3 regions of the Sphingopyxis sp. J-6 genome follow, and region 3 is predicted to be linked to each of the others. Evidence: predicted binding sites of a transcription regulator. Region 3 holds the regulator's gene; each other region holds the start of a gene.

Region 1 (9,967 bases), 920 kb from region 3:
AGTGGCGGACTGCGTCCAGACGGGAGAATTATCATGTTCAGATGGGCTATCATCTTTGCCGTCGTCGCGCTCGTCGCGGCGCTTCTCGGCTTCGGCGGCATTGCCGGCCTTTCGGCCGACTTCGCCAAGATCTTGCTCGTGATCGGCGTCGTCCTCTTCATCGTCGCCTTCGTCTTCGGGCGCGGACGCCGCACATTGCCCTGAGTTTCCGGGATGGCCGAAGTTCCGACTTTGCCATCCTCACGGGTGCCGGCGATCACAAACCCCTCGGTCGCCGGCACACGACTATATCCCCTCCCTATAGCGGCCGTGTGTGAGCAGCCGCCCGGCAGACTCCAAGTCACTCCCGATGGCCGCTATTTCGTCGTTCGCGGCCGGCTTTGGCGTATGTCGAACCCGGCGTTGGAGCCTGGCCAGCGCGAGCGACTTGTATCCGAACTGATGACTGCCCGGCGAGACGTGCGAGCGGCGCTCGCAGCAAGAGACGGCGTCGCGCTTCGACGGGCTCGCTCTGCGGTGGATCGGTCCAAGGGGGGGCTTGGTGAGCGCGGACCGGTGTGGTGGGACGATGGAGCCCCGGACTATAATCGGCGCATGGCAGTCAACACGCCCTATGCGCAGTGGTTCGAGGATGTGACCAACTAAAGCCGGCCTTTTTTTTGCCTGACAAAGAGTCAGGATTTCGCCGTCATCAGCGGAGACATGGAGCCGCGATGGAGCGTCAGCATAGCCGTTCCGATCCCGGCCGCCGGGACGATCTTCATCCGTTCGGATGCGATGCCGCGATCCTCGAGCAAATCGGCGAGGAGGCTGATCTGGGCTTCGTCGCCGGCGATTTCGATCGTCGCGGCCGGAGCCGCGCGAAGGACGGTGGCGAGGTCCGCGGCTCGGCCGAGACCGATGCTCGTCAATTTGGGCCTGTCTTCTTCGAAGCCATGAAAGGTGAATGTCCTGATCTGGCCCTCGCGCGATGCAAGCCAATCGGCCATCTCGCGCGTCAGCGATCCTGATGCCGCCGCCATGGTCGAGCCGTCGGGCAGCGTGATGAGCGCACTCGTCGCTGCCTCCGGCGGCGCGGCCTCGACCGGTTCGCTGCCGCAGGACTGGAGCGAGAGGGTCGCGGCGCCGAGCGCGAGAACGGAGGTCATCAGCAGAAGAATACGGGGCATCAGTCGTCCTTGATCCCCCTCGCATCAGCAACGCGCGACGTGAACGGATGTTGCTGGGCCCGCGCCGGTTTTACGCAGCGGCCTGCACCGCGGCAGCATCCTGATATCTGCAGATGCTGCGGCCGCTTCGCTTGGCTGTATAAAGCGCCTCGTCGGCGAGGCTGATCAGTTGTTCGAGGTCGCGCGACAGGTCGTCGCACACGATATATCCGATCGACGTCGAAACGCGGACATCATGGCTTCCGACGGCAAAGGGACGCGCGATCGAGGCTGCGACGCGTTCCGCGAGCATATAGGCCTCGTCAGGATTGCCGATCTGAAGCTGGATGATCACGAACTCGTCGCCTCCCAGCCGCGCGGCAATGTCGCCTTCGCGCAAGGTTCCCGAAATTCTTCTCGCGACCGCGGCGAGCAACGCGTCGCCGACGGGATGGCCGAAGCTGTCGTTCACAGGTTTGAAGCCGTTGAGGTCGAGGCAGTGTAGTGCGATCGGGCGGAGCTTAGCGGCGCGTACATGGCGGTCGAACCATTCGCGCAGCGCCAGCCGGTTGGGCAAGTCCGTGAGCTCGTCGCTTCGCGCGAGCGAGGCGAAGGTGAGCCGCCGGCCAATGTCGTCGAGGGCGCGGGCATGTCTTTTTCGCAAGCTGAAGATACCGCCTGCGAGGAACGCAGCGGTCATCAGCGCGGTCGCGATATGGAGCGGCTTTCCGGCAGCAAGCATGGTGACGACCGGCGGCATGACGGCGAGAAGGAGCGAGGCTATGGCGATGCGCGGGCGAAGGCTCGTCCCCGCCGCGACGCCCGCCGCATAGCCGATGACGAGACAGATCGCGAGCTTGTCGATGGCTGGATCGGGGAGGGCAAGCGCCCGCGCTGCGAAGGAGCCGAGCATAACTGCAAAGACGATATAGCTCGCCGCGTAGCGGCGCTCGAGCCGGCGGGCCTCATCGAGTGTGATTGCGGGACTATCCGCGGCGGTTGCGTCGCGCGAGGCGACAAGGAGCCGGGCGACCGAGGCGAGGACGCCAATCGCATAGGGTCCGGCGATCAACATATCGCCCGATTGTTCGATGATCAGCGCCCCGCAGATGAGAAAGCCGAGCGACATCACGATCGAGGGCAGCAGGCCGTCGTAAAGACTTCGGATCAGCTCGATTTCGATCGCGTCGGGTGAATATTTGACCGGGGTCGACATCGCTCAGCTCCTTGCCGAGAATTACCGCCCACCGGGAGGACCGGTTCCGCCTGCGGACGGCCGAACCTCCTGAGATCCCGCACGCTCAGCTTAGACCCCGAGCGTTAACAAAGTTGGAAGTGGGGCGCATTCGACGTCCAAAAAGGTAAAGCCCCGCTGCACAAGGCTGCGGGGCTTTCCTGAAGTCGGGTCCTGAGACCCGAGCTTGCAAAGTAGATACGCGCGGACCGCGAGATCGTTCCAACGGCCGTCGATTATTTTGCGACTATCGGCAGCGCACATTGCTGCGATCGATTTCGCGCCCGACGGCTGCGCCGCCGATGGCACCGATCACGGTGCCCAGCGTTTCCGACCTTCCGTCGGCGATGACGTTGCCGAGCACGCCGCCGGCGATCCCGCCGACGATCAGTCCGGTCGACCCGTCGTTTCGGCGGCAATAATATTTATTGTCGCGGCCGCGATAGATGCGGTCGTTGTCGTTGAGGCGGCGTTCGCGATAGCGCCGGTCGTTGCGATAATAATTCTCCGCATAATAGCCGCTGTAGCGCGGATCGGGGCGGTCATAGTCATAGCGGCCATATTGGTCGTAATAGGCGCGATCATAATAGCCGTAGCCGCCGTCGTCATAGGCGTAGCTGCTGCCCGTGGAGGCGCACGCACCGACCATGGCGGTTACGGCTGCGAGGGGAAGGATCATCAGGCGGTTCATCGGCATCACTCCATTTGGTTGCGTGCCTGGCCGACCTTGGCGGGGCATGCGCTGGCCCCTCATGATCTAGACCCCTGAAACCATGTCGGGTTCCGCTGCCTGCCATTTGAAAGCTAACGAAAATCCCGTGGCTTGATCTTGATGCCTTCGGTGGGTTGGCCGGGAATGATGCCGGACCCGAGGCGGAGGTCGGGAATATAGATGTCGCGCGGATTGCGGCCGAGCGGCTTCGTCTCCGGATCGCGCGGGTCGGGACCCACGGGGCTCTTGACGACGTCGGCGCGGCCTACCTTGTAGATATCGGCGATGTCCTTGCGCTGCCCGACGCTCGCGAGCAGCGGGGAGAGGTCGTCGAGCCTTTGCGCGACGATATGGATGACCTCGCCCTCGCGCTGAACCTGACCGCGCACACCCATCATCGCGGCGCCGAGGACCACGGGGCGATATTTCTCGAAGACATTGGTCCACACGACGAGGTTCGCGACCTCGGTCTCGTCTTCGAGGGTGATGAACATGACGCCCTTTGCCGAGCCCGGCTTCTGGCGGACGAGAACGACCCCGGCGAGGTTGACCCAGCGGCCGTCCTTGATGCCGTGAAGCTCCCGGCACGTGATGATCTTTCGCGAGCGAAGCTCGTCGCGCAGGAAGGCGAGGGGATGGGCCCTGAGTGACAGACCGGACGCTCTATAGTCCTCGACGACCTCGGCGCCTTCGCCCATCGGCGCGAGCAGCGTTTCGGGTTCCAGCGCTTCGCGCTGGAGACGTCCGGCGCGTTCGTCGGCAGCCTGAAAGAGGGGAAGGGCGGCAGGTCCGAGGCCCTTCACTTCCCATAGCCCTTCCCGGCGCGAGCTTCCGAGCGAGGCGAAGCCGTCCGCGTCGCCGATCCGGTCGAGCGCGCCGCGCCCGACCCCGGCGCGGCGCTGGATTTCCTCGGCGCTGCTATAGGGCTCGCCGGCACGGGCCGTGGCGACCGCGGCGCCATCCTCATTGGCGAGACCGCGGACCATGCGCAGACCCAGGCGCACCGCATGATATTTGCCGTTGGCCGCTTCTTCGAGTGTGCAGTCCCAGCGGCTGTGATTGACATCGATGGGCCTGATCTCGACGCCATGATTGCGGGCATCGCGGACGATCTGCGCGGGCGCGTAAAAACCCATCGGCTGGGCGTTGAGCAGCGCGGCGCAGAATGCGTCGGGATGATGGCATTTCATCCACGACGAGGCATAGGCGATGAGCGCGAAGCTCGCGGCGTGGCTTTCGGGAAAGCCGTAGGAGCCGAAACCCTCGATCTGCTTGAAGGTCTTTTCGGCAAACTCGCGGTCGTAGCCGCGGCCGACCATGCCATCGATCAGCTTGTCGCGGAAATGGCTGACCCCGCCGGTGAGTTTGAAGGTCGCCATCGCGCGGCGGAGGAGATCGGCCTCGCTCGGGGTGAAGCCGGCGCATTCGATCGCGACGCGCATCGCCTGCTCCTGGAAGAGCGGGACCCCCAGCGTCTTCTCAAGCACGCGCCTGAGTTCGGGGGTCGGGTAAGTCACCTCCTCCTGTCCGTTTCGGCGGCGGCGATAGGGATGGACCATGTCGCCCTGGATCGGGCCCGGCCGGACGATCGCGACCTGAATGACGAGATCGTAGAAGGTGCGCGGCGCCATGAGCGGGATCGACGCCATCTGGGCGCGGCTCTCGATCTGGAAAACGCCCAGCGTGTCGGCTTTGCGGATCATCGCATAGGTCGCGGGATCTTCCGCGGGAATGGTAGAAAGATCGTGCTTCAGTCCTTTGTGATCGTGCAGGAATTCGAAGGCACGGCGCATGCAGCTCAGCATCCCCAAAGCAAGGATGTCGACCTTCATGAAACCGAGGGCGTCGATGTCGTCCTTGTCCCATTCGATGACCTGCCGGTCTTCCATCGCGGCGGGCTCGATTGGCACGAGTTCGTCTAGCCGGTCGCGCGTCAGCACGAAGCCGCCGGGGTGCTGCGAAAGGTGGCGGGGCGTGTTGATGAGCGTGCGCGCGAGCTCGAGCGTCAGCGCGAGGCGCTTGTCCCCGAGGTCGAGGTTCAGCGCTTCGGCATGCTTTTCCTCGACGCCCTCGCGGCTGTAACCCCAGACCGCGCCGGCGAGCCCCGCGGTGATGTCTTCGCTAAGCCCGAGCGCCTTGCCGACTTCGCGGACGGCGCCGCGCGAACGATAACGCGTGACGACTGCGGTCAGCGCGCTGCGGGTCCGGCCATAGGTCTCGTAGATCCACTGGATGATTTCCTCGCGCCGCTCATGCTCGAAGTCGACATCGATATCGGGCGGCTCCCGGCGCTCGGCGCTGACGAAACGTTCGAACAGGAGTTCGGACCGCACCGGATCGATCGAAGTGATACCAAGGACGTAACAGACCGCGCTGTTCGCCGCGCTGCCGCGGCCCTGGCAGAGGATCTCGCGGCGGCGGGCTTCGGCGACGATCGAGTGAACCGTCAGGAAATAGGGGGCGTAATCGAGTTCTCCGATCAATCGCAGCTCATGCTCGAGCTGCGTGCGGACCTCGGTGCTGACGCCTTCGGGGTAGCGGACGGGAGCCTTCTCCCATGTCAGCCGCTCAAGCTCCTCCTGCGGGGTGCGTCCAGGAACCTGGATCTCGTCGGGATATTGGTAGCGCAGTTCTTCGAGACTGAAGGTGCAGCGCGCCGCGAAATCGACCGTGCGGGCGACCGGCGAGCTGTCCTTGAGGTAGCGGCGGAACAGGCGCTCCATCTCGGCCGCCGTCTTGATGTGGCGGTCGGCGAAGCGCTCGCGGCGATCACCAAGCTCGTCGATCGTGCATTTCTCCCGGATGCAGGTGACGACATCCTGCAGCAGGCGCCGGTCGGGCATGTGATAGAGGACGTCGCCCGTTGCGAGCGTCGGCACTTTCGCTTTGGCGGCCAAGGCTGCGAGATCGCGCAGCCTGATCGCGTCGCCGGGGCGGCGCCGGATCGTGAGTGCGAGATAGAGGCGATCGCCGAAGATGCGACTGGCGCGGGCGATCGCCGCCTCGGCTGCGCCATCGGCGCGGTCGGGAAGCAGGATCGCAAGCAGACCCTCGTTCCAGTCCTCGAGATCGGGCCAGTCGAGATGGCAGGCGCCCTTGCCGGCGCGCGTCTTTCCGACGCTGAGCAGCCGGCACATCCGCCCATAGGCCATCTTGTCGGTTGGATAGACGAGAAGTGCCGTGCCATCGGCAAGATTGAGGCGCGTGCCGGTCAACGCGCGAACGCCGGTAACCTTCTCGGCGTCCCACGCGCGCACGATCCCGGCGACGCTGTGCCGGTCGGCGACGCCGAGCGCGGGCAGTCCGAGCATGGCAGCGGCGGTGAAGAGCTCCTCGGGCGACGAGGCCCCGCGCAGGAAGCTGAAATGCGTCGTGACCTGCAGCTCGATATAGGCCGCCCCGTCATCGGTCATGCGAAAGCAACGCTGCTTGATGGCCGCATCACGCAAATGCAGTTAAACACCGGTGGCAGTCTCAAGCGAATGCGGTTCGCTACCGGTCGCATTCTCAAGCGAATGCGGTTCAATACCGGTCGCATTCTCAAGCGAATGCTCCGTGAATAAACCAGCGCATCGAACCGGTTGCGGGATTGACCCCGTCGCCGAGGCGAAAGAGCCAGTAACGGCCGCCCGTCTCGGTCTCGACCTGATAATAGTCGCGGACGGTGAGGTGGGTTTCGCCTTCGATCCCGCCCTCGCGCCACCATTCGCCTTGGAGCCGCTCGGGTCCATCGCCTTGGGTGACCCGGTAGCGTTTACGGCGCCAGATGAAGAGGCGCGGCGCATCGTCGGGGAGCAAGGCGACGACATCGACTGGTTCGGGCCGCGCTAGCATGCGCGACGGCCGCGGCCAGTCGCTCCAGCTCTCGCCTGTCTCGGGCGCGAGCGCGGGGAGGGCAGCAACCGAGCGCTCGGGCATCGCGCTCGGTCGCGGCGCCGCGCGCTGGAGCGCGCGCTGCCCGAAGCGATTGGCGAGCGTGTCGACCAGCGCGGGAAGATCGGGTCCGCGCCGTCCGATATTTTCGAGCGCGTCGGCCTGGCTCCCTGGCTGCCGCTCGGCGAGCGCGGCGACGAGGGTCATCGCCTCGATCCCGAGACCGGGATCGATGCTCTCGATCCGCGCGGCGAGCAGCTTCGCAAGATGCCGGGGATCGCGCGAGGGCGAGGCGGTTCCGATACGGATGGCCTGCGTCTGCCCGTCGACGCGGTGGAAATAGCAGTCGAGGCGCCGCGCGCCCGTTCCCGCGCGGTTGAGCTGGCCCGCGATATCGTGCGCAAGGTCGCCGATCACCTGCGCCAAGGCGTCCGCCGTCGCGAGCGGCTCTATGAAGCCGCGCCTCGCCTGCGGCAGCTCTTCGGGGAAGAGCGGTTCGATCGGCTCCGGCAGCGTGCCGAGTGCCTGGTCGAGCCGGCGATGCAGTTCGCGCCCGAACCGTTTCGCGAGCGGACCGCGTGGGCTCCCGATCAGCTGCTCGATCCGCTCGAAGCCCAATTTGCGAAGGCCTTCGACATCGGCGGACGGCAGGCGGAGCGCTGAGACGGGTAGGAGCGCGATCGCCTTACGGTGCGCTCCGGGTTCAACCGTGACAGGCCGCCCGGCGGGGACATGGCGGGCGGCCGCATGCGCGCAGCCGGCCGTGTCCGCGACCGCAATTTGCAGGCTGAGACCGAAGGCCGCGACGCGGCGGTGAAGATCCTTGAGCAAGGCTCGCTCGCTGCTGAAGATGGCCGCGCAGCCCGTGATGTCGAGCCAGAGCCCGTCGGGCGGATCAGGCGCGACAACCGGCGAATAGCGTGCACCTGCCCAGAGGGCGAGGCGACGCAACCCGTCGAGATCAGCCTCGGGCTCGGCGTCGACGACATCCAGCTCGGGCGCGAAAGCCCGCGCTTTCGTGATCGTCATGCCTGTCTGGATGCCAAGCATTTGCGCCTCGCGGCACGTCGCCGCGACGATACGCCGGCCATGGTCGGGAATCGCGGTAACGAGCGGGCGGGGCGGGGCGCTGCCGTCAGGCTGCGGCTTGCGCATCTTCCTGCGCAGCCGGTCGGTCGACCAGTGCGGCAGGAAGAGCGATACGACCCGTCGCATCGCAGCCCTCCACGATCCAGTTGTAGGGATTGCCCCCGCGCGCGCGCTCGAGCGCGACGCGCCAGCGCGCGCGTCCGATCGCGGGGATGCCGAGATCCTCGGTCGGACTCGCGGTGATGCGCCAGCGGGTCAAAGCGGCGCTGCCTTCGGCAGGCTCGCCGGCCTTGCAGGCCCGGCGGAAGATGAAGGCGGGGACGCCCGAGGCTTCGGCGGCGAGCTGCAGCCGCTTCGACGCGGTGGTGCTGTACTCCTTGACCTCGCCGACGACCCCGGCGAGCCCCGGATGGCGGAGGCACTCCTCCATCGCGAGGAGGACGTTGGTGTCGCTGCCCGCTTCGACATGAATGAGCCGGTCGGGATGCAGTCCGGCTAGATGAAGCGCGGGGGCGAAGAGATCGCGCCAGCGCAGGCACCAGAAAACCGGGCCGTCGCTCCGCGCGAGGATGCCGGCGAGGAAGATCGTGGCGCTCGCATCGTCGGCCAGTTCGGGGCTGCCGGCGAGCTCGTGGAGCGCGCCCGTCGCGATTCCGCGCGCCGGGATTCGCGAGTCGAGATCATCGATCCCGAACGGGATGACGTCATGACGCGCGCCAACGCCTTCGATTTGCGAAATTTTGGCGCGAATATCTTCAAGAACGACGGACTGGCGCATAGGTGCGGATAACTCGGTAAGCTGGTCTTATGTTCCTTCTTTGTTCTCATCGCCCGCTGTTCGTCAAGGCGCGCTGCGGCGAAGCGGTGTCATCGCTGTGGATGAAAGACCGGAAAGCGAGGGTGCCGGGGGCGCCGCCGGCCGGAGGGAGGTACGAGCCGGCGGCGGGGCATACTGAAGGTTCGGGCCCTTGCGCCGGGATGCGGCAACGGAGCGCGGAGCGGGGCAATCGCGACGGCCGCGAGCCTGGCTTTCGCGTCCGGAGTCATGATTCCGCTGAGGCCCATTGTCTCCCGTTGCATGGGACCTTTCCCGCATTGGCTGCCTGATTGCGGGGCTCGGCTCGCCTAATGCCGTCAACCCCCTGCGGGGGTTCGCCCTCGCATGCGCTCGGTGACGGCGGCTCACGGCCCCTCCTTCTGGCGCCATCGGGGATGGTCCCCGAGCATCAAAGGAGACTGAACATGGGTACCACCATTGGAAATCTGACCCTCAAGGACGACGGAAGCTACGAGGGCACGCTCGCGACCTTGATGGTCACCGTGCCGATCGCGATCGTTCCGAACGGCCGCAAGATGAAGGAAAGCGAGCCCGACTTCCGCGTGGTCAGCCGCCGGAACGGCTTCGAACTCGGCGGCGGCTGGACGAAAACCGCGCGCTCGACCGGCGCCGAATATATCTCGGTGTCGCTGTCGGCCCCCGAACTCGGCGAGATCTTCTGCAATGTCGCGAACGCGCCGGGCGACGATCCCTCGAAGAAGGTGCTGATCTGGAACGCCCCCGGCAACTGACAGCATTGCGGCTCCGCCTTCGAGCGGGGCCGCACTTTCCTTTGCAGTCATTGATTGTTTTGCAGTCAATGACTAATATCTACGCTCAAGGAGACGCGACATGGGCAGCATGACGATCAGGGGCATCGACGACGCGCTGAAGCGCCGGCTGCGGCTGCAGGCGGCAGCGCATGGCCGTTCGATGGAAGAAGAGGTGCGCGACATCCTCCGCTCGGCGCTTTTTACCGACGATGCGCCGATGGGCAATCTCGCGGCGGCCATTCGCGCGCGCTTCGCGCCGCTCGGCGGCATCGAACTCGACATTGCGCCACGCGAGGACACGCGCGAGCCCATCGATCTCTC
Region 2 (9,967 bases), 2.3 Mb from region 3:
TGAGGGTACGGAGCAATGCTTCGTCGCCCTCCATCGCGATGAGGAGCAGATCGTCGCAGTGATCGAGCAGATCAGCCAGTTCGAGAATGCAGTCGCCCTTCTCCGCGCGCAGATTGCCGGTCGAGAGCAGGCGGGTCAGCCGGCCCCAGCCGTGGCGACTGACCGGGTAGGCGACGATGTCGGGGGTGCCGTCGGCGAAGACGAGCCGCGCGCCGACGACAAGCCGGAAATCCTCCACTAGCTCGGGCTGTCTGACCTGCAGATCTTTCAGGAACGCCCACGCCCGCACCACCCCAGCCACACTGTTGCGGTCGGCGATGCCGATGCCGGTCATGCCGAGCGCGAGCGCCTCGGCGACCATCTCGGCGGGGTGCGAGGCGCCGCGCAGGAAGCTGTAGTTGGTCGCGGCGACCAGTTCGGCGAAGCGGGTTTCGGGGATGGTCTCGGGCGCATCGCTCATGCGAAGACCCCGTGGATATACCAGCGCGGGTCGGGCTTTTCGTCGTAAAGCCCGTGGCGGAACAGCCAGAAACGGCGGCCCTGCGCGTCCTCGACGCGGTAATAATCGCGCGTCAGCCCGCCATTGTCGCGCCGCCGCCACCATTCGGCGGCGATGCGTTCGGGGCCTTCGTAGCGGCGCACGGCATGAAAGGCGCGGCGCCAGCGAAAGCGCTGCGGCGGACCGTCGGGGACCTCGGCGATCACCTCGATCGGCTGCGGCGGGTCGAAGAGGTGGAAGGGGCGCGTCGGCGGTTCGCCGGCATCGGGTGCCTGCCAGGGCAGCGGCGCGGGCGCGTCGATCGCCGGCAGTTCGAGCTGCGCCTGTTCGGGGATATGCGTGTCGGCCGGACGAAGACGCCGCACCCGGCCGCGCCCGAGCCGCGTCGCCAGCCGGTCGGCAAGCTCGTCGATGGCGGCGACTTTCACTGCGCCGCCCTCGAGCTTGAGCTGGCTCGCGCCGAGCGCCTCGAGCCGCGGTACCGCGAGGCGGATCATGTCGAAGCCGAAGCCGGGGTCGAGCGGGTCGGCGAGGCCGTCCATCCGTTCGGCGAACAGGCGCATGACGAGCCCGGGGTCGCGCGTCGGATGGCCGGTCTCGATCGCGATCGCCCGCGCGAGGCCGTCGCTGCGAAAGAAGGTGGCGCGGAAATGACGCCCGCCCTTGCCGCGCTCCCCAAGTTCTTCGATCGCTTCGGCGGCGAGTTCGGTCAGCACCTTGGCGGCGTGCGCGGTGCTCCCCAGCGGCTCGGCGAAGCGGCGCTCGGCGGCGACCGGCGGCGGGGCGATGCGCGGGTCGAGCGGGCTCGGCGCATCGCCCAATATCCGGCGCAGCGCCATTGCGGCCTCGGCGCCGAAGCGCGCGGCAAGGTTCGCCATCGGGCGGCTCGCAAGGTCGCCGATCGTCTTGAGCCCCGCGCGGACGAGCGCGGTCGTCGCCTCGCCGTCGAGTTCGAGCGCGGCGACGGGCAGGCGGCGGATCGCCTGTGCCTCGTCGGGAGCGGGGCGCGCTTGATAACGCGCGAGTGCGCGCGCGGCGTCGGCGGTGGGGCCGAGCGCGTGGCGCGTCGTCATGCCGAGCCGCGCGAGGCGGTTTTCGACATCGGCGATCACCCCCGCTTCGCCGTCATGGAGATGGGCGGCACCCGCGATGTCGAGGATCAGCCCGTCGGGGGCGTCGAGCGCGACGAGCGGCGTATAGCGCGCGCATCCCTGTGCGAGCCGGTCGAGCCATGCATGGTCCAGCACCGGATCGTGCGCGACGACCGCGAGTTCGCCGACCTGCGCACGCGCGTCAGCGAGTGGCATGCCGGGGCGCAGCCCGGCCGCGAGCGCCGCCGGATCGACGCTCGCGAGACGCATCGCACCGCGCTGTTTCTCGGCGAAGACGAGCGGGGCGTCAGGCGGTCGCGGCGCCGTGCGAAGCCATCGCTCGGCGGGCAGGAAGGGGAAGAAGAGCGCCAGATAGCGCCGCGTCGTTCCCGGAGCCCTGTCCAAAACATTGTTCGTCATGATTCCAGTCCAGTCGCCAGCGCGCGCCCGCGGGGCCGGCGCGCCAGCGCAGCAGTTCGAGGTCGAAAGCGGGCGCGCCGGGGGCATTGGCGGCGAGGGCGTGCGACGCGGCGGCGGCGACGCTCCAGCGCGTTTCGGCGACGCTCGGTACCGGCACGGCGTTAAGGCGGAGCAGCAGCAGCGTCGTGCCCGCGTCGCGCGCCCCGAGCGCAAGGCGGCGCCCGGCGGTCAGGTCGAGCAAGGGGAATTTGCCCCAGCTTTCGACGATCACCGCCGCCGCGCCGGGGCAGCGGATCGCATCGTTGGCGCAGGCGAGCAGCATTTTGGGATCGGCCGCCTCGACCAGCAGCAGCCGGTCGGGGTCGCCGCCGAGTTCGGCAATCCCGGGGGCATAGATATGCCCGCTGCGCTTGCCGGCGTCGCTCGTGCGCAGCCAGATCAGCGGCGCCTTGCCCGGGGTGCGCAGCGCGACGAGCGCCGCGAAAGCGGCTGCGCTCGTCGCGTCGAGCGCGTCGGCGGCAAAAAATTCATGGACCCGTCCGATCGCCAGCCCGCCGCCTAGCGCGCCGTCGAAGCGCGCATCGCCGCTAGCCAGCCAGCCTTCGGCCGGACGGTTTTCATGGCCGCTGGCGGCCAGCCGGGCGACGCGTCGGCGCAGCCCGGCGAGTTGGGAAGACGACTCGCGCATGTTTGTTCCTGATATGTTCTATTAGCGCGCGAGCGGGGGCGATTGTCAAGATGAGTCGGTATCGACCTTCATCGTCATGCCGGACCCTTCGACACGCTCAGGACAGGCTTGATCCGGCATCCATTCCACGAAGCATGGACCCCGGATCAAGTCCGGGGTGACGAAGAGGATCGTCAGGGCGTGCTGCTTCCCGCCCCGCTGTCGCCGCCGAGGGCGCGGAACAGCGCGATTCGCGTGTTGACGAGCAGGAGCTGCGTCGTGATCTCGCTCCGCCGTGCCGTATAGAGGCTGCGCTGCGCGTCGAGGCTGGCGAGGAAGCTGTCGACCCCGCCCTTGTAGCGCGCGTCGGTCAGCCGCGCGGTGTCAGCGGCGGCTTCGGTGTTTGCGGCGGCGGCGCGGACGCGTTCGGATATCGTGCCCTGCACCGCAAGCGCGTCGGCGACGTCGCGGAACGCCGTCTGGATCGCGCCTTCGTAGCCGGCGAGCGCTGCGTCGCGCTGCGCCTCGGTCACCGCGACTCCGGCGCGGCGGCCGCCGGCGTCGAAGATCGTCGCGGCGGCATCGCCGCCCGCCGACCAGCCGAACGACCCACTGTCGAACAGGCTGCCGAGCGCGTCGCTCGCGAAACCGAGCAGGCCAGTGAGCGAGATCGTCGGAAACAGCCGTGCCCGGGCGACGCCGATATCGGCATTGGCGGCGCGGAGGCGATATTCGGCCTCGATCACGTCGGGCCGGCGCAGCAGGACCTGCGAGCTGACCCCGGCGGGCAGCGCCACGATCGCCGGCGTCACTTCGGCGAGCCCGGCGGGCAGCAGCGCGCGGTCGACATCGCCGCCGACAAGCAGGCGGATGAGATTTTCGTCCTGCGCGATCGCGCTCGTCTGCGCCGCGATCGCATCCTCGGCGGTCGCGAGGATCTGTTCTGCCTGGCGCAGGTCGGTGCGCGGCGCGACGCCGCCGTCGAGCCGCGCTTTCGTCAACCGGACATTCTCGCGCGCGTTGGCGGCGGTATCCTGCGCGATCTTCAGCAGGTCGCGGTCGGCGCCATAGGTCGCCCATGCCCCCGCGAGGTCGGCGATTAGCGCGAGTCGGACGGTGCGCGATGCGGCTTCGGTCGCGAGCGCGCTGTTGCGATCCGATTCGGCGGCATTGGCGAGACGGCCGAACAGGTCGAGCTCGAACGCAGTGATGCCGCCGCGCAGCGAGAAATCGCCGCTTCCCCCACCATTTCCTGCGCCCGTGCCGCCCGAATCCGCATAGCCGGCGCCGGCGCTGATCCCGATTTCGGGGAACTGTCCCGCGCGGCTGACGCGCGCTTGCGCGCGCGCCGCGGCGACATTGGCATAGGCGACGCGCAGGTCGCGGTTGTTCGCGAGCGCCTGATCGGCAAGCGCCTGCAACCGCGGGTCGGTGAAGACGCTGCGATAGGAAAGGATCGGCAGCGCCGCCTCGCTCTGCAGCAGATAGGCGTCGCCGACCGGCCAGCTCTGCGGCACCGGCGGCGCGGGCAGCACCGTCTTCGGCGCGAGCGAGCAGCCCGCCAGCGCCAGCGTCCCTGCGAGCAGGAGGGGGCGGAGCGCGATCATGCCGGAACCTCCGTCCCGCCGGCGCCCGTGTCCTTGTCGCCGTCCTTGTCCCCATCCTTGTCCTTGCCGAAGCGGCGGCGCAGCGCGGCGAGGCCGTCGCGGACGCCCCTTCTGACGAGGACGAAGAAGAGCGGGATGAAGAAGATGGCGAGGAAGGCGGCGGTCAGCATGCCGCCGATCACCGCGGTGCCGATCGCGACGCGGCTGTTCGCGCCGGCGCCGGTCGCGATCGCCAGCGGCAGCACGCCGAAGATGAAGGCGAAGCTGGTCATCAGGATCGGCCGCAGGCGGATGCGCGCCGCCTCGATCGCGGCCTCGATCACGCGCTTGCCCTTGCGTTCCTCCTGTTCGGCGAATTCGATCATCAGGATCGCATTTTTCGCCGCGAGCCCCATCGTGGTGAGCAGCCCGATCTGGAGATAGACGTCGTTCTCGAGCCCGCGCAGCGTCACCGCGAACACCGCGCCGATCAGCCCGAGCGGGACGATCAGGATCACCGCGAGCGGGATCGACCAGCTTTCGTAGAGCGCCGCGAGGCAGAGGAAGACGACGAGCAGCGAAATCGCATAAAGGAAGGGCGCCTGTCCCGACGACAGCCGCTCCTGATAGGAGGAGCCCGACCAGGCGACGCTGGTCCCGGGAATCTGCGCCGCCATCGCCTCCATTTCGTCCATCGCCTCGCCCGAGCTGACCCCGGCGGACGGCTGGCCCGAAATCTCGAATGCCGAAACACCCTGGAAGCGCGACGTGGTCGCGGGGGTGGTCGCCCAGCCGATGCGCGAAAAGGCCGAGAAGGGCGACATCTCGCCGTCCGCCGAGCGGACGTACCATTGGCCGAGGTCTTCGGGCTTGGCGCGATAGGGGGCGTCGCCCTGGACATAGACGCGCTTGACGCGGCCCTTGTCGATGAAATCATTGACGTAGCGGCCACCCCAGGCGGTCGCGAGGGTGTTGTTCACGTCGCTGTTGGTCAGCCCATAGGCGGTCAGCCGCTGGGTATCGATATCGACCTTGAGCGTCGCGACGTCGGGAAGGTCGCTGAGGCGCACCGAGGTCAGCTTGGGATTGGCGTTCGCCATCGCAAGCAGCCGGTCGCGCGCGGCAGAGAATTGTTCGCGGCTGAGCCCGCCGCGATTCTGGAACTGCATCGTGAAACCCGACGTGTCGCCGAGTCCGCGGACCGCGCCAGGGACGAGCGCGAAGACCTGTGCGTCGCGCAGCCCGCTCAAGGCCTTGCGCGCTCGCTCGGTGATCGCATCGGCGGTGTTCTCGTCGCCCGGCCGGTCGTCCCAGTCGACAAGATTGACATATCCTTGGCCGGTGTTCTGGCCTGCCGCGGCCCCGCCGCCGCCGCCGGCGATCAGAAACAGCGCGCCGGTGTTCGCCTTTTCGTGGGTCAGGAAATAATCTTCGACCGCGTTACGCACCTCGAGCGTGCGCTCCTGGGTGGCGCCGGCGGGCAGGCGGAACTGAACCTGGACGCGGCCCTGATCCTCGTTTGGCAGGAAGCCGCTCGGCAGGCGCAGGAACAGCACCGCGAGCAGGACGAGGATGACGGCATAGATGCCGAGGAAGAGCCATTTGCGGTCGACCACCGCGCCGACGCTGCCGACATAGCGGTTCACGGTGCGGTCGAAACGGGTGTTGAAGCCGTTCTTCAGCCGTTCGCCAAGCGCGTGCAGGCGCGGAAAGCGGTGTGTCTCCGCCGTCTCGCCATGCGTCTTGGGCTTGAGCAGGCTCGACGTCAGCGCGGGGCTGAGGATCAGCGCGACGAGCACCGACAGCGCCATCGCCGAGACGATGGTGATCGAGAATTGCCGGTAGATGACGCCGGTCGAGCCGCCGAAAAAGGCCATCGGCATGAACACCGCCGACAGCACGAGCGCGATCGCGATCAGCGCGACCTGCAATTCCTGCATCGACTGGATCGTCGCCTCGCGCGCCGACATGCCGGGATTTTCTTCCATCAATCGCTCGACATTCTCGACGACGACGATCGCGTCGTCGACGAGCAGGCCGATGGCAAGCGTCAGCCCGAACAGGGTCATCGTATTGATGCTGAACCCGGCCATATAGAAAATGCCGAAGGTGCCGAGCAGCACCACCGGCACCGCGATCGCCGGGATCAGCACCGCGCGCCAGCTCTGCAGGAAGACGAACATGACAAGGATGACGAGCAGGATCGCTTCGAACAGCGATTTCTGCACCTCGCTGACCGACAGCTTGATGAAGGCGGTCGCATCGTTGGCGTAGCTGTAGGTCACGCCGTCGGGGAAATCGGCGGCGAGTTCCGCCATCCGCGCCTTGACCCGGTCGGCGGTTTCGAGCGCGTCGGACCCCGGCGACAGCGAGATCGACATGCCGGCACCGGGATGGCCGTTGATGCGGCTGATGACGGCATAGCTTTCGGCGCCGACCTCGACCCGCGCGATATCCTTGATGCGCACGCTCGACCCGTCGGGGAGCGTCTTGAGGACGATATTCTCGAACTCCTCGACGGTCTGCATCCGCGATTGCGCGGTGACGGTCGCGTTGAGCATCTGGCCCTGCGGCGCGGGGAGGCCGCCGACGTCGCCGGCGGCGACCTCGCTGTTCTGCGCGGTGATCGCCGAAATGACGTCGCTCGGCATCAGCGACATCGCCGCCAGCCGCTGCGGGTTCAGCCAGATGCGCATCGCGTGCGGCGCGCCGAAGATGTTGACGTCGCCGACCCCCTCGACGCGCGACAGCGGGTCCTGGATGTTCGACGCCATATAGTCGGACACGTCCTGGTTTGACCGGGTGTTCGTCGAATCATAGACCGCGACGAGGAGCAGCGTGTCGGCGTTCGACTTGGTGACGCGGATGCCCTGTTGCTGCACCTGCTGCGGCAGGCGCGAAATCGCGGTCTGGATCTTGTTCTGGACCTGCACCTGCGCGATGTCGGGATCGGTGCCCTTCTCGAAGATCGCGGTGATGCTCGCCTGCCCGCGCGAACTCGATTGCGAGCTGAAATAGAGCAGGCCGTCGATCCCGGTCAGTTGCTGTTCGAGCACCTGCGTGACGCTGTTCTCGATCGTCTCGGCCGACGCGCCCGGATAGTTGGCGCGGATATTGACCTGCGCCGGGGCGATATCGGGATATTGTTCGATCGGCAGCGAAAAGAGCGCGCCCAGCCCGCCGAGCATGACGATGATCGCCAGCACCCAGGCAAAGATCGGCCGGTCGATGAAAAGGCGCGACATGGGCCCTTAATTTCCTTTCGCTGCCGCGCCCTTGGCCGCGGGCGCCCCGACCCGCTGCGGCGTGCTCGCCGGAACCGGCTTGATCGGCGCTCCGGCCTTGAGGTTGCCGATCCCCTGCGTGATGATCTTTTCGCCGGGCTTCAGCCCTTCGGTGACGACCCAGTTGGCGCCGACCGTCCGCTCGGCGGTGACCTTGCGCCGCACCGCCTTGTTGTCCTTGCCAACAAGGTAGACGAACGCCGATCCGTCGAAGTCGCGTTGAACGGCAGCCTGCGGCACCAGCATCGCGGCCGGGTTGACCGACTGGTCGAACAGCGCGGTGACGAACATGCCGGGCAGCAACAGCCCCTTGGGATTGGGGAAGCGCGCGCGCAGCGTCACCGTGCCCGTCGCTTCGCTGACCGCGATCTCCGAAAACTGGACGGTGCCGGCGAACCCGTAATCGCTGCCGTCCTCGAGCTTCAGCCGCACCGTCGTGCTGCCGGGCTGGGTGCCGCCGCTCGCCAGCGCCTGGCGCAGCCGGATGAGTTCGGCGCTCGACTGCTGCATGTCGACATAGATGGGATCGGTCTGCTGGATCGTCGCCAGCGGCTCCGACTGGCTCGCGCTGACCAGCGCGCCGGGGGTGGCGAGGCTGCGCCCGATCCGCCCGCTGATCGGTGCGGAAAGCGTCGTGTAGCGCAGGTTGATCCGCGCGGTTTCGAGCGCCGCGGCATTTTGCGCCACCGTCGCGCGCGCGACGCGCGCCTGCGCCAGCGCGTCGGTATAATCCTGCTCGGCGACCGCCTGCATCTTGGCGAGCGGCTCGAAGCGCTTTGCCTTTTCGTCGGCGGCCTGCGCGCTTGCCCGCGCGCTCGCCAGATTCGCCGCGGCCTGATCCGCCGCCGCCTGATACAGGCTGGCGTCTATCTGGTAGAGCGGCTGCCCGGCGCGCACGAAGCTGCCTTCGGCGAACAGGCGGCGGCGGATCAGGCCGTTCACCTGCGGACGCACCTCGCTGGTCTCGAACGCGACGGTGCGGCCGCCGAGCTGGGTGGTGACCGGAACCGCCTGCACCACGGCCGTGACATAGCCGACCTCGGGGGCGCCGCGCCCGCGTCCGCCCTCGTCGTCCTTGCCGGCGCAAGCGCCCAGCGACAGCATCATGGCACACAAGGCTCCCGCGCGGAGCAGCGGCCTGTTGTCCTGCATAATTATTATCTCGTGTCGGTCCGCCGACGGCGGGGGAGGAATGATGCCTATTCCACCATTTGGAAGGCGCCATGCAAGCGCTTTCAGGGCTTTGCGACAAAGTGCGACAATTTTGCCCGCGCATCGATGCCTCGGCATTGACACCGGTTACCATCGGGTTTAGCAAATAGCGACGACGAAGACGGGATGAGGATCATCATGTTTGCCAAAACCTATCACGCGACCCATCCCGACATGATGGAATGCGTGGACAATGACGCGCTGCGCGATCGCTATCTTGTCCCGGGCATGTTCGCCGACGGCAGGATCAACCTCAACTATTCGCACAATGAGCGATTCGTCATCGGCGGCGCGGTGCCGAAGGGCGGCGCGCTGCGGCTTCCTGACCAGAGCGAGCCGGCTTCGGCGGCGGGGCACCCCTTCCTCGAACGGCGCGAGATGGCGGCGGTCAATATCGGCACCGACGGCACGATCAGCGTCGATGGCCAGCGCTTTGCGATGAAGAACAAGGAATGCCTCTATATCCCGATGGGATCGAAGGAGGTGGTCTTCGAAGGCGACGGCGCGCGCTTCTATCTGGCGTCGCTCCCGGCGCACAAGGTCTACCCGATCCGGCACATCACGCTCGATCAGGCGAACCCGCTCGCGCGCGGCGACCTTGCCAATTCGAACCAGCGGACGATCTATCAGCTCGTGATCCCCGGCGTATGCGAGAGCGCGCAATTGCTGCTCGGGCTCACCGTGCTCGAAGAGGGCAGCGTGTGGAACACGATGCCGCCGCACCTCCACGACCGGCGCAGCGAAATCTATCTCTATTTCGACTTGCCCGAGGAAAGCGACCGCATCTTCCATTATATGGGCGAGCCCGACAGCGTGCGGCACATCGTGATCGCGAACGAGGAAGCGGTGATCAGCCCGCCCTGGTCGATCCACATGGGGTCGGGGACGAAGAAATATGCCTTCATCTGGGCGATGGGCGGCGAGAATCTCGACTATACCGACATGAACGTCCTCGACATCTGCCAGTTGAAGTAAGCCATTCATCGTCACCCCGGACTCGATCCGGGGTCCATGCAGGGTCGCGGCGATGGATGCCGGATCAAGTCCGGCATGACGAAAGGTAAGAGAATGAAGATGTTCGACCTCGCCGGAAAAGTCGCGCTGGTCACCGGCGCCAACACCGGTATCGGGCAGGGCATTTCGCTCGCGCTTGCCGAAGCGGGCGCCGACATCGCCGCCGCGGGCCGTTCTCCTGCCGATGAAACCGT
Region 3 (9,967 bases):
CGCGGCCGGATCGACCGTTCGGGCGCGCTGGTCAGTGCCGACGGTCCGCTCCTGCGATTGCAGCAACGCGCCGGCGCCGGTCTCGACAAGCCACTGGCGCTGCCGCACCTCGCGCGGCTGGTCGCGCTCGCGCAGCGCCTGCAGCGCGATATCAGCCGCCCGCTTTATGCCGCAGACGATCATAGTGACGTCCATGCGCTCGTTCGCATCGTGCCCGATGCCGATGGTGCCAGCCTCGAGATCAGCGACTGGCGGACGCGTCCGGTATCGCAGCCGCAGGCTCCGGCGATCGCCGACACCGCGCTCGCGCCGCAGGGCTGGGCGTGGGAATGCGACCAGCAACTGCGGATGATCGCGCTGCGCGCCGGCATCCACGCGCCGCCTGTTCCTGCCGGGTGGGAAGGACGCTCGCTGTCTGAACTGTTCGAACTCCAGCCCGACGATGACGGCCATTTCCCCGTCCTGCGCGCTCTCGCGCGGCAATCGCGTTTCGATACCCAGCGCGTCCGTGCCGATGGCCCCGCCTCGCGGATCGCGATGACGCTGGCGGGCGATGCGCTGTTCGACGCGACGGGGCGGTTTACGGGATTTCGCGGCGTCGCGCAGCTCGCCGAGGCGGCGGCCGAAGTGCCGCAAACGGCGACGCTGGTGGACCCGGCTTTCGGATCGCTGCCCTTGTCGGACCCGCAATTCGGACGCCGGATCGATGGCGCGTTGCGCGGGCCGCTCAGCCGGATCATCGCGACCGCAGAGACGATATCGGGCCAGTTCGACGGCCCGATCCGCGCCGATTATGCGCGTTACGCGGGCGACATCGCGCATGCCGGGCGCCATTTGCTCGGTCTGGTCGACGATCTTGCGGATCTCCAGAATATCGAACGGCCGGGTTTCAAGGCGGCCGCCGATGAAATCGACCTTGGCGACCTCGCGCGGCGCGCGGTCGGGCTGCTCGGCATGAAGGCCGAGGAAAAGAGCATCCGCATCGACGCGCCGCGCGTCGATGACAAGATGCCGGCGACGGGCGAGTTCCGTCGCGTCCTGCAAGTGCTCTTGAACCTGCTCGGAAATGCGATCCGCTATTCGCCCGATCATTCGCAGATATGGATTCGCGTCGACCGCGAGGGCGACCGGGCGATGGTGACCGTTGCAGATCAGGGGCAGGGTATCGACGCCGACCAGCAGGCGGTGGTGTTCGAGAAATTCGAGCGGCTGGGGCGGACCGATAGCGGGGGTTCGGGGCTCGGCCTCTATATCGCGCGCCGCCTTGCACGGGCGATGGACGGCGAACTCACGGTCGACAGCGCTCCGGGGCAGGGCGCGCGCTTCACCCTGAGCCTGCCGGCGCGCGACACCTGAATCGAAACGGCGGCACAGTTTCCTGCGCCGCCGCTCCTGAAATTTAGCCGGGTCGGCGCTTAGCGCTTGTCGACCGGCACATAGGCGCGCTGCGTCGGGCCAGTGTAAAGCTGACGCGGGCGGCCGATCTTCTGCGCGGGGTCCGAGATCATCTCATTCCACTGGGCGACCCAGCCGACGGTGCGGGCGAGGGCGAAGAGTGCGGTGAACATCGTCGTCGGGAAGCCGATCGCCGACAGGATCACGCCCGAATAGAAATCGACGTTCGGGAACAGCTTCTTTTCGACGAAATAGCTGTCGTTGAGCGCCATTTCCTCGAGCTGCAGCGCGACTTCGAAGACGGGGTCGTTGACCTTCAATGCGTCGAACACTTCGCGCACCGTCTTCTGCATCACCGTCGCGCGGGGGTCGTAGTTCTTGTAGACGCGGTGGCCGAAGCCCATCAGGCGGAACGGATCGTCCTTGTCCTTGGCACGCGCGATATATTCGGGGATGCGTTCGGGGCGGCCGATTTCGCGCAGCATGTTGAGCGCCGCTTCGTTCGCGCCGCCGTGCGCCGGGCCCCAGAGGCAGGCGATGCCGGCGGCGATGCATGCGAACGGATTGGCGCCCGACGAACCCGCGAGGCGGACGGTCGAGGTCGACGCATTCTGTTCATGGTCGGCGTGGAGAATGAAAATGCGGTCGAGCGCGCGTTCGACGGCGGGGACGACCTCATACTCCTCCGCCGGGACGCCGAAGGTCATGCGCAGGAAGTTGCCGGTGTAGGAGAGCTTGTTGTCGGGATAGACGAAGGGCTGGCCGACCGAATATTTATACGCCATCGCCGCGATCGTCGGCATCTTGGCGATCAGCCGATGGCTGGCGATCATGCGCTGGTGCGGATCGTGGATTTCGGTCGAGTCGTGATAAAAGGCCGACAGCGCACCGACGACGCCGCACATGATCGCCATCGGGTGCGCGTCGCGGCGGAAACCGCGGTAAAAGGTCGCGAGCTGCTCGTGCAGCATGGTGTGGCGGGTGATCGTGTTATCGAAATTCGCCAGTTCATCGGCGTTCGGCAATTCGCCGTTCAGCAGCAGGTAGCAGACTTCCATGAAGCTCGAATGTTCGGCGAGTTCGCCGATCGGGTAGCCGCGATGCAGGAGCACGCCTTCGTCGCCGTCGATATAGGTGATCTGCGATTCGCAGCTCGCCGTCGAGGTAAAGCCCGGATCATAGGTGAAGGCGCCGGTCTGGGCGTAGAATTTGCGGATATCGACGACGTCGGGTCCGACGGTGCCTGACAGGACAGGGCTGTCGACGGTCTTGTCGCCCAGCGTGATTTTTGCAGTGTCGGTCATATATATTTCCCTGTTCTGACGGCGGGAGTAGCGTGGCTACGCCCCTGCCGGAAAATGTTGCGCTGCGTCAAGTCGCGCCAGACTGACATCGCGTCCGAGCAATAGCAGCACGTCGAAAATTCCCGGGGAAACGGTCCGGCCGGTTAGTGCAGCGCGTAGGGGTTGCGCGAGTTTTCCGAGCCCCAGTCCGGCGGCTTCGGCTTCGGCGCGCACGGCGGCATCCAGCTCTTCTGTCGTCCAATTGTCCAGCGCGCGCAGCCGCTTCGTCACAGCGGCCAGCAGGCCTTCGGGCGAGGCCCTTAGCACCTCTGCCGCCTTTTCGTCCACTGGCAACGGGGCGCCCAGGAACAAGAAAGTTGCGCCATCGGCGATTTCGTCGATCGTTTTTGCACGTGGTTTGAGCGAATCCATTGCGCGAACGAGCAAATCGCGCTCGGCGGTATCGAGTGCGCGGCCGATGAGCTTTTCGACGCGCGGCGCGATGAGGCCGGCCAGCCGCGCGTCGTCGGCTTCGCGAAGATAATGGCCGTTGAGGTTCTCGAGCTTCTTGAAATCGAAACGCGACGGCGAGCGGCCGACATGGTCGAGATCGAACCATTGCACGGCCTGGTCGCGGCCGATGATCTCGTCGTCGCCATGGCCCCAGCCAAGGCGGAGGAGGTAATTGTCCACCGCTTCGGGCAGATAACCCATTTCGTCACGATAGGCATCGACGCCGAGCGCGCCGTGGCGCTTCGACAGCTTGGCGCCGTCGGCGCCGTGGATCAGCGGAACATGGGCATAGGCGGGCTCGCGCCAGCCCATCGCGCGGATCAGCGCGAGCTGGCGGAAGGCGTTGTTGAGATGGTCGTCGCCCCGGATGACGTGCGTGATGCCCATATCGTTGTCGTCGACGACGACGCTGAGCATATAGGTCGGTGTGCCGTCGCTGCGCAGCAGGACGAAATCGTCGAGTTCGGCATTCTGGACCGTGACTGCGCCCTGCACCTTGTCGTGGATCGTGACCTCGCCGTCCTGCGGCGCGCGCAGGCGGACAACGTGCGGGGCGGCGGGATCGCCGTCGTCGCGGTCGCGCCAGGGGCTGCGGACGCGGAAGGGCAGGCGCTTTTCCTGCGCTTCGGCGCGCATCGCGGCGAGTTCGTCCTGCGTCAGATAGCAGCGATAGGCCTCGCCCTTTGCGAGCAGTTTGGCAGCGACTTCGGCGTGGCGCGGGGCGCGGGCGAACTGGAACACCGTCTCGCCGTCCCAGTCCAGATCGAGCCACTGCATCCCGTCGAGGATTGCGTCGATCGCGGCGTCGGTCGAACGGGCGCGGTCGGTATCCTCGATACGGAGCAGGAATTTGCCGCCATGATGGCGCGCAAACAGCCAGTTGAAGAGCGCGGTGCGCGCGCCGCCGATATGGAGATAGCCGGTCGGCGAGGGCGCAAAGCGCGTCACGACGGCGGCGCCGGTGGCTTCGTTCGGATCGGTCTGGTTTTCGGTTGCCACTACGGCCTCTTTCACTCACTCTGCCGCCCCCGGACAGGTGCGGGGACGGGGTCGGGGGAGCCCCTAGCATGGCGACAAGGCAGCTTCAAACGCCGTTTGATGGCCGATGGGCGGGTGGCCGGGCGCGGCTGCTAGCGAATATCGAGGCGCGGCTGGAAGCCGAGCGCGAGCGCATCGGATTGTGGCTGCCCGTCGCGTTCGGGGCGGGGATCGCGGCGTGGTTCGCGCTTCCCGCGGCAGCCCACTGGATCGGATTGTTGCTGTCGCTCGGCGGCGGGCTGCTCGCGGGGTTGCTGATCGGCTGGCAGCGGCGCCTGGGCCGGATAGTCGTGATCGGCTGTACCGTCATGGCGCTGGGCCTGCTGCTCGTCTGGGCGCGCGCAAGCTGGGTCGCGGCGCCGGTACTGGCGCGGCCGGTGACCACCGAGTTTTCGGCACGGGTCGAGCGCGTCGAGCCGCTTCCTGCCCGCGAGCAAGTGCGCATCCTTGTCCACCCGCAGCAGCGTGCCGACCTGCCGCCGCGCCTGCGGCTGACGCTTGGCAGCGAGCAAGCGGCGGGATTGTCCGGCGGCGAACTGGTTGCGGTGCGGGCGCGGCTGATGCCGCCGCCGCCCGCCAACCTGCCGGGCGGTTATGATTTCGCGCGGCGCGCCTGGTTCGACGGGATCGGCGCGGTCGGGACGGTGCTCGGCGACGTCGCACGCGCGCCGGGGGCGGCCGAGAGCACCCCGCCGCTGCGCATGCGGCTAAGTGGGCACATCCAGCAGCAGGTCGAAGGATCGGCGGGCGGCATCGCTGCGGCACTGGTCACGGGGGATCAGGGCGCGATCAGCGAGGCGGATTCGGAAGCAATGCGGCGTAGCGGCCTCGCGCATCTGCTGTCGATCAGCGGGCTCCATGTGACCGCGGTCGTCGGCTTCACGATGTTCCTGCTGATCCGGCTGCTCGCGCTGAGTCCGCGGCTGGCGCTGCGCGGCGTCGTGCTCGCGGCGGCGGCGGGCGGCGCGGCGCTTGCGGGGGTCGGCTATACATGGCTCAGCGGCGCCGAGGTGCCGACGATCCGCTCGTGTGTCGCGGCGCTGCTCGTACTTGCGGCGTTCCTGCTCGGGCGCGAGGCGCTGACGCTGCGCTTGGTCGCGGCGGGGGCGCTGATCGTGCTCGTCTGGCGGCCCGAGGCGCTCGCGGGGCCAAGCTTCCAGCTCAGCTTTGCGGCGGTCACCGCGATCATCGCGCTGCACGAAAGCCCGCGGATGCGCCGCTTCCTCGAACGGCGCGACGAGCGCTGGATCGTCCGCGCCGGCCGCGGCGTCGCCGGGCTGCTGATTACCGGTTTTGTCGTCGAAATCGCACTGGCGCCTATCGCCTTGTTCCATTTTCACAAGGCGGGGCTTTACGGCGCGCTCGCCAATGTCGTCGCGATCCCGCTCACGACTTTCGTTATCATGCCCGCCGAAGCGCTCGCGCTGTTGTTCGGCAGCGTCGGGCTCGGCGCGCCCTTCTGGTGGGTGGCGAAAAAGGCGCTCGCCTTGCTCCTGCTGCTGGCGCACGGCGTCGCCGGCGCGCCGGGAGCGGTCGCGACCTTGCCGTCCTTCCCGCCCGGTGGATTCGCGCTCGCGGTTTTCGGGGGATTATGGCTGCTGCTGTGGCGGACGTCATGGCGGTTGGCCGGCGCCGTGCCGCTCGCCATCGGGATCGCCTCGCTGCTCGCGCAGCCGCGGCCCGATATATTGGTCACCGGCGACGGCCGTCACATCGCGGTGGCGGTGCCGGGCGGCGGCTATGCGCTGCTACGCGATCGAGCGGGCGATTTCATCCGCGATTCGCTGTCCGAAGCGGCGGGGGTCGATACCCCGCTCGTCGCGCTCGCCGAACTCGATCATGTGTCGTGCAACCGCGATTTCTGCCGCTGGCGGCAACAAGCGGGCAATGGGGCCACAGGCAATGCCGGGCGCATTATTCTCGCCGCGCGCGGCCGCGACCGGATCGACGGCGCCGATATGGCAGCGGCCTGCGCCGCTGCCGACGTCGTGATCAGCGACCGCTGGCTGCCGCACGAATGCGTCGCACGCTGGCTGACGATCGACCGCGACAGCCTGACCGAAACCGGCGGGCTGGCGCTATACCTCGGCAAGGAGCCACGCGCGAGCACCAGCTTGCGCGCCGGTGACGCGCATCCGTGGCGCCGGCCCCAGCAGGTCAGTGGTAACGACGAAGCAGTCCCGACAGGCGCCCTTGCACGATGACCCGCTCGGCGGGGTAGCGCTGCGGCTCATAGGCGCTGTTCGCCGGATCGAGCCGGATCATCTGACCTTCGCGGCGGAAATATTTGAGCGTTGCATCCTGCCCGTCGACGAGCGCGACAACGATATCGCCCTCGCGTGCGGTGCTGGCCTTCTGGATCAGCGCATAGTCGCCGTCGAAGATTCCCGCTTCGACCATCGAATCGCCCGAAACTTCGAGCGCATAATGTTCGCCCGCGCCGAGCAGTGCCGCCGGGACCGCGAGATTATTGTGATCCTCGAACGCCTCGATCGGCACGCCGGCAGCGATCTTGCCGTGCAGCGGAACTTCGATGATGTCGTTCGCCGCGATCGGGCGCATCGCAGGCGGACTCTTGCGCAGCGGCACGACATTTTCGCGTGCGGGCGCAGCCTTTGCCGTTTCGGGCAGCTTCACCACTTCGAGCGCACGGGCCCGGTTGGGAAGGCGGCGCAGGAAACCGCGTTCCTCGAGCGCGCTGATCAGCCGGTGGATGCCCGACTTGGATTTCAGACCCAGCGCTTCCTTCATTTCCTCGAACGACGGCGAAATGCCGCTTGCGTCGAGCTTTTGCTGGATGAAGTGAAGCAGTTCATGCTGCTTGGCGGTCAACATCGATCATTCTCCGTCAGGACCAGAACCGGACATAATGAGAACGATAGTGGAACAGACCGGAACTTGTCAAGCGATGTCGATATAGTCGGCGATCTCGCCGGCCGCGCGCGCGGGCGCGCCGATTTCGCGGATGAGCAGGGCGTCGGCTTCGACCAGCGGCGCGGTCTGACCGCTGTCCTGACTGTCGAGGGCGCGGAGCGCACTGCCTTCGATCCGGGCGCGCAGATAGTCGCGGCGGCTTCCCCCGGCGGCAAGCGTTGCGGCGAGCGGTGCCTGGCGGATTGGGGGAAGCGGATGTGCTGCGCCCGCAAGATGGCGGATCAGTGGCAGCAGGAAGAGCGTCGCGGTGACGAAGGCCGAGCCGGGGTTGCCGGGCAGCCCGAGGAGCAGCGCGTCGTCGACGCTTCCCGCGATCAGCGGCTTGCCCGGCCGCATCGCGATCTTCCAGAAATCGAGCCGGCCGCCAGCGTCGTCGAGGGCGCCGCGAACATGGTCATGATCGCCCACGGACGCACCCCCGACGGTGACGATGACGTCATGGTGTCGCGCCAACTCCTTGATAGCATTGGCAATCGACATGCGGTCGTCGCGCATATGGAGCGGCAGGTCGACGTCGGCGGGAGCGGCGGCGAGCATCGCCGCGAGCATCGCGCCGTTGCTGTTCGGGATCTGGCCGGGCGCGAGCGCGCGGCCCGGCGCGATAAGCTCGTCGCCGGTGGTCAGGATTGCGACACGCGGCCGCGATCCGACGCGAACCTCGCCCGCACCGCCCATGATCCCGGCGGCGATCGCGCCGGCGCCCATATGCGTTCCGGCGGCAAGCAAGCGCGTGCCGGCGGCGAAATCGCCGGCGCGTTCCCGAATATGGCGCCCCCGGGTGCCGGGGCCGTCGCCGGTCAGCGTCAAGGCGGTGCCCGCTGCCGCGACATCTTCCTGGAGGACGACGGTGTCGGCACCGTCCGGAAGCATCGCGCCGGTGAAGATGCGCATCGCCTCGCCGGCGCCCACCGCCCGGTCCGGGGCCGCGCCAGCGGCGACCTCGCCGGTGATCGTCCACGGCCCCGGCATATCGGCAAAACGGATCGCATAGCCGTCCATCGCCGACAGCGGCGCCGCGGGCTGGTCGCGCGATGCGACGACATCCTGTGAAAGATAGCGTCCAAGCGATTCGGAAACGGCAATATTTTCTGTCGCCAGCGGAGCGCGGAGCGCGAGCAGGCGCGCCTGCGCTTCCTCGACCGGCAGCAGGCCGCTCATCCGGCGCGCCAGTCGCCCGAGCGGCCGCCACTCTTTTCGAGCAGGCGGATGTCGCTGAGGATCATCGCGCGGTCGAGCGCCTTGGCCATGTCATAAAGGGTAAGCAGCGCGACCGATGCGGCGGTGAGCGCTTCCATCTCGACCCCGGTCGGCCCGGTCGTTGCCGCGACCGCGCGCACCGAAATGCCGCCTTCTTCCCAGTCGAATTCGACACTGACCTGCGTCAGCGCGATCGGGTGGCAGAGCGGGATGAGGTCGGCGGTGCGTTTCGCCGCCATGATGCCGGCGATCCGCGCGGTCGACAGCACGTCGCCTTTCGGCGCATTGCCGCTGCGGATCGCTGCGAGCGCCTCGGCCGACATGGCGATGCGCCCGCCCGCCACGGCGCGGCGTCCGGTTGCCGCCTTGCCGCCGACATCGACCATATGCGCCGCACCCGTTTCGTCGAGGTGCGTCGGGCGGGTCATGCCGCCGCTCCGGTGAGCAGCGCCTTTGTTGCCGCCGTGACGTCGGGCTGACGCATCAGGCTTTCGCCGACGAGGAAGCCTCTGACGCCACTGGCTGCCAGCCGTTCGCAATCGGCATGGCTGGCGATGCCGCTTTCGCCGACGAGCAAGGTGCCTGGCGGGACCAGTTCGGCGAGGCGTTCGGTGACGCCCAGATCGGATTCGAAGGTGCGGAGATCGCGGTTGTTGACGCCGATCAGCCGCGACGTCAGCTTGCCCAAGGCACGCTCGAGTTCGGCCTCGTCATGGACTTCGACGAGCACGTCCATGCCGCGCTCGACCGCCGCCGCCTCGATGTCCTGCATGACGCCGTCTTCGAGCGCGGCGACGATGATAAGGATCGCATCGGCACCGATCGCGCGTGCCTCGGCAACCTGCCAGGGATCGATCATGAAATCCTTGCGCAGCGCGGGCAGGGCACAGGCAGCGCGCGCGGCGACCAGATAATTCTCGTGCCCCTGAAAATAGGGCGCATCGGTCAGTACCGACAGACAGGCAGCGCCCCCGGCCTCATATTGGCGCGCATGATCCGCCGGATTAAAATCCTCCCGGATCAGTCCTTTGGATGGCGATGCTTTCTTGATTTCGGCGATCAGGCCAAAGCCGCCGGCGTCGATTTTAGCCTGAAGCGCGGCGGCAAAACCGCGGACGGGACCCGCGTCGATCGCATCGAGATCGGCGAAGGAGTGCACCGCGCGGCGCGCGGCGACCTCTTCGGCCTTGGTGGCAAGTATCTGGGTGAGCTTGTTCATTTATAGGCGATCCAGCAATTGAGCAGCGCGTTGGCAAGGCCCTTGTCGATCGCCTCGGCAGCCTCCTCGACACCTTCGAGCAACGTGTCGGCGGCGCCGGCGACAACGAGCGCTTCGGCAGCGTTATAGAGCACGGCGTCGCGGTAGGCGCCGGGTTCGCCTTGCAGCAGGGCGCGCAGCGCTTTCGCGTTATATGTCGCATCGCCGCCGCGAAGCTCGTCGAGCGATCGTGTCGGAAGACCGGCATCGGCGGCGATGCTGCGTTGCATCCGGACCCCCTCGGGCGTGATCACCGCGACCTCGTTGCCGCCGGCCAGCGACAGCTCGTCGAGCCCCTCGTCGCCCGAAATGACGCGCGAATGGTCGGTGCCGAGCCGGTGGAGCGCTT

The links. Region 3 encodes LexA, which represses DNA repair genes until DNA is damaged. Its sites were predicted from a motif close to GTTCCNCNCTTGTTCT; they were not measured.
Region 1: a site for LexA is predicted at 8,866-8,881, ahead of V6U71_RS13015 (ImuA family protein). Genes of this name have one in related genera too.
Region 2: a site for LexA is predicted at 2,703-2,718, ahead of V6U71_RS19335 (ImuA family protein). Genes of this name have one in related genera too.

Annotation. Positions count from the first base shown of each region.
Region 1 covers NZ_CP145810.1:2,698,286-2,708,252, reverse strand. The annotation lists gene V6U71_RS13050 (DUF1328 domain-containing protein) at 34-204, shown strand; gene V6U71_RS13045 (hypothetical protein) at 517-645, shown strand; gene V6U71_RS13040 (hypothetical protein) at 675-1,169, opposite strand; gene V6U71_RS13035 (diguanylate cyclase domain-containing protein) at 1,240-2,364, opposite strand; gene V6U71_RS13030 (glycine zipper 2TM domain-containing protein) at 2,630-3,073, opposite strand; gene V6U71_RS13025 (error-prone DNA polymerase) at 3,187-6,507, opposite strand; gene V6U71_RS13020 (DUF6504 family protein) at 6,635-8,182, opposite strand; gene V6U71_RS13015 (ImuA family protein) at 8,103-8,834, opposite strand; gene V6U71_RS13010 (DUF736 domain-containing protein) at 9,299-9,625, shown strand; gene V6U71_RS13005 (FitA-like ribbon-helix-helix domain-containing protein) at 9,726-9,967, shown strand, end outside.
Region 2 covers NZ_CP145810.1:4,069,502-4,079,468, reverse strand. The annotation lists gene V6U71_RS19345 (error-prone DNA polymerase) at 1-460, opposite strand, end outside; gene V6U71_RS19340 (Y-family DNA polymerase) at 457-2,010, opposite strand; gene V6U71_RS19335 (ImuA family protein) at 1,898-2,698, opposite strand; gene V6U71_RS19330 (efflux transporter outer membrane subunit) at 2,872-4,284, opposite strand; gene V6U71_RS19325 (efflux RND transporter permease subunit) at 4,281-7,508, opposite strand; gene V6U71_RS19320 (efflux RND transporter periplasmic adaptor subunit) at 7,515-8,654, opposite strand; gene kduI (5-dehydro-4-deoxy-D-glucuronate isomerase) at 8,898-9,734, shown strand; gene kduD (2-dehydro-3-deoxy-D-gluconate 5-dehydrogenase KduD) at 9,828-9,967, shown strand, end outside.
Region 3 covers NZ_CP145810.1:1,781,282-1,791,248, forward strand. The annotation lists gene V6U71_RS08555 (sensor histidine kinase) at 1-1,356, shown strand, start outside; gene V6U71_RS08560 (citrate synthase) at 1,416-2,699, opposite strand; gene gltX (glutamate--tRNA ligase) at 2,736-4,190, opposite strand; gene V6U71_RS08570 (ComEC/Rec2 family competence protein) at 4,259-6,433, shown strand; gene lexA (transcriptional repressor LexA) at 6,387-7,064, opposite strand; gene V6U71_RS08580 (molybdopterin molybdotransferase MoeA) at 7,131-8,321, opposite strand; gene moaC (cyclic pyranopterin monophosphate synthase MoaC) at 8,318-8,788, opposite strand; gene trpC (indole-3-glycerol phosphate synthase TrpC) at 8,785-9,579, opposite strand; gene trpD (anthranilate phosphoribosyltransferase) at 9,576-9,967, opposite strand, start outside.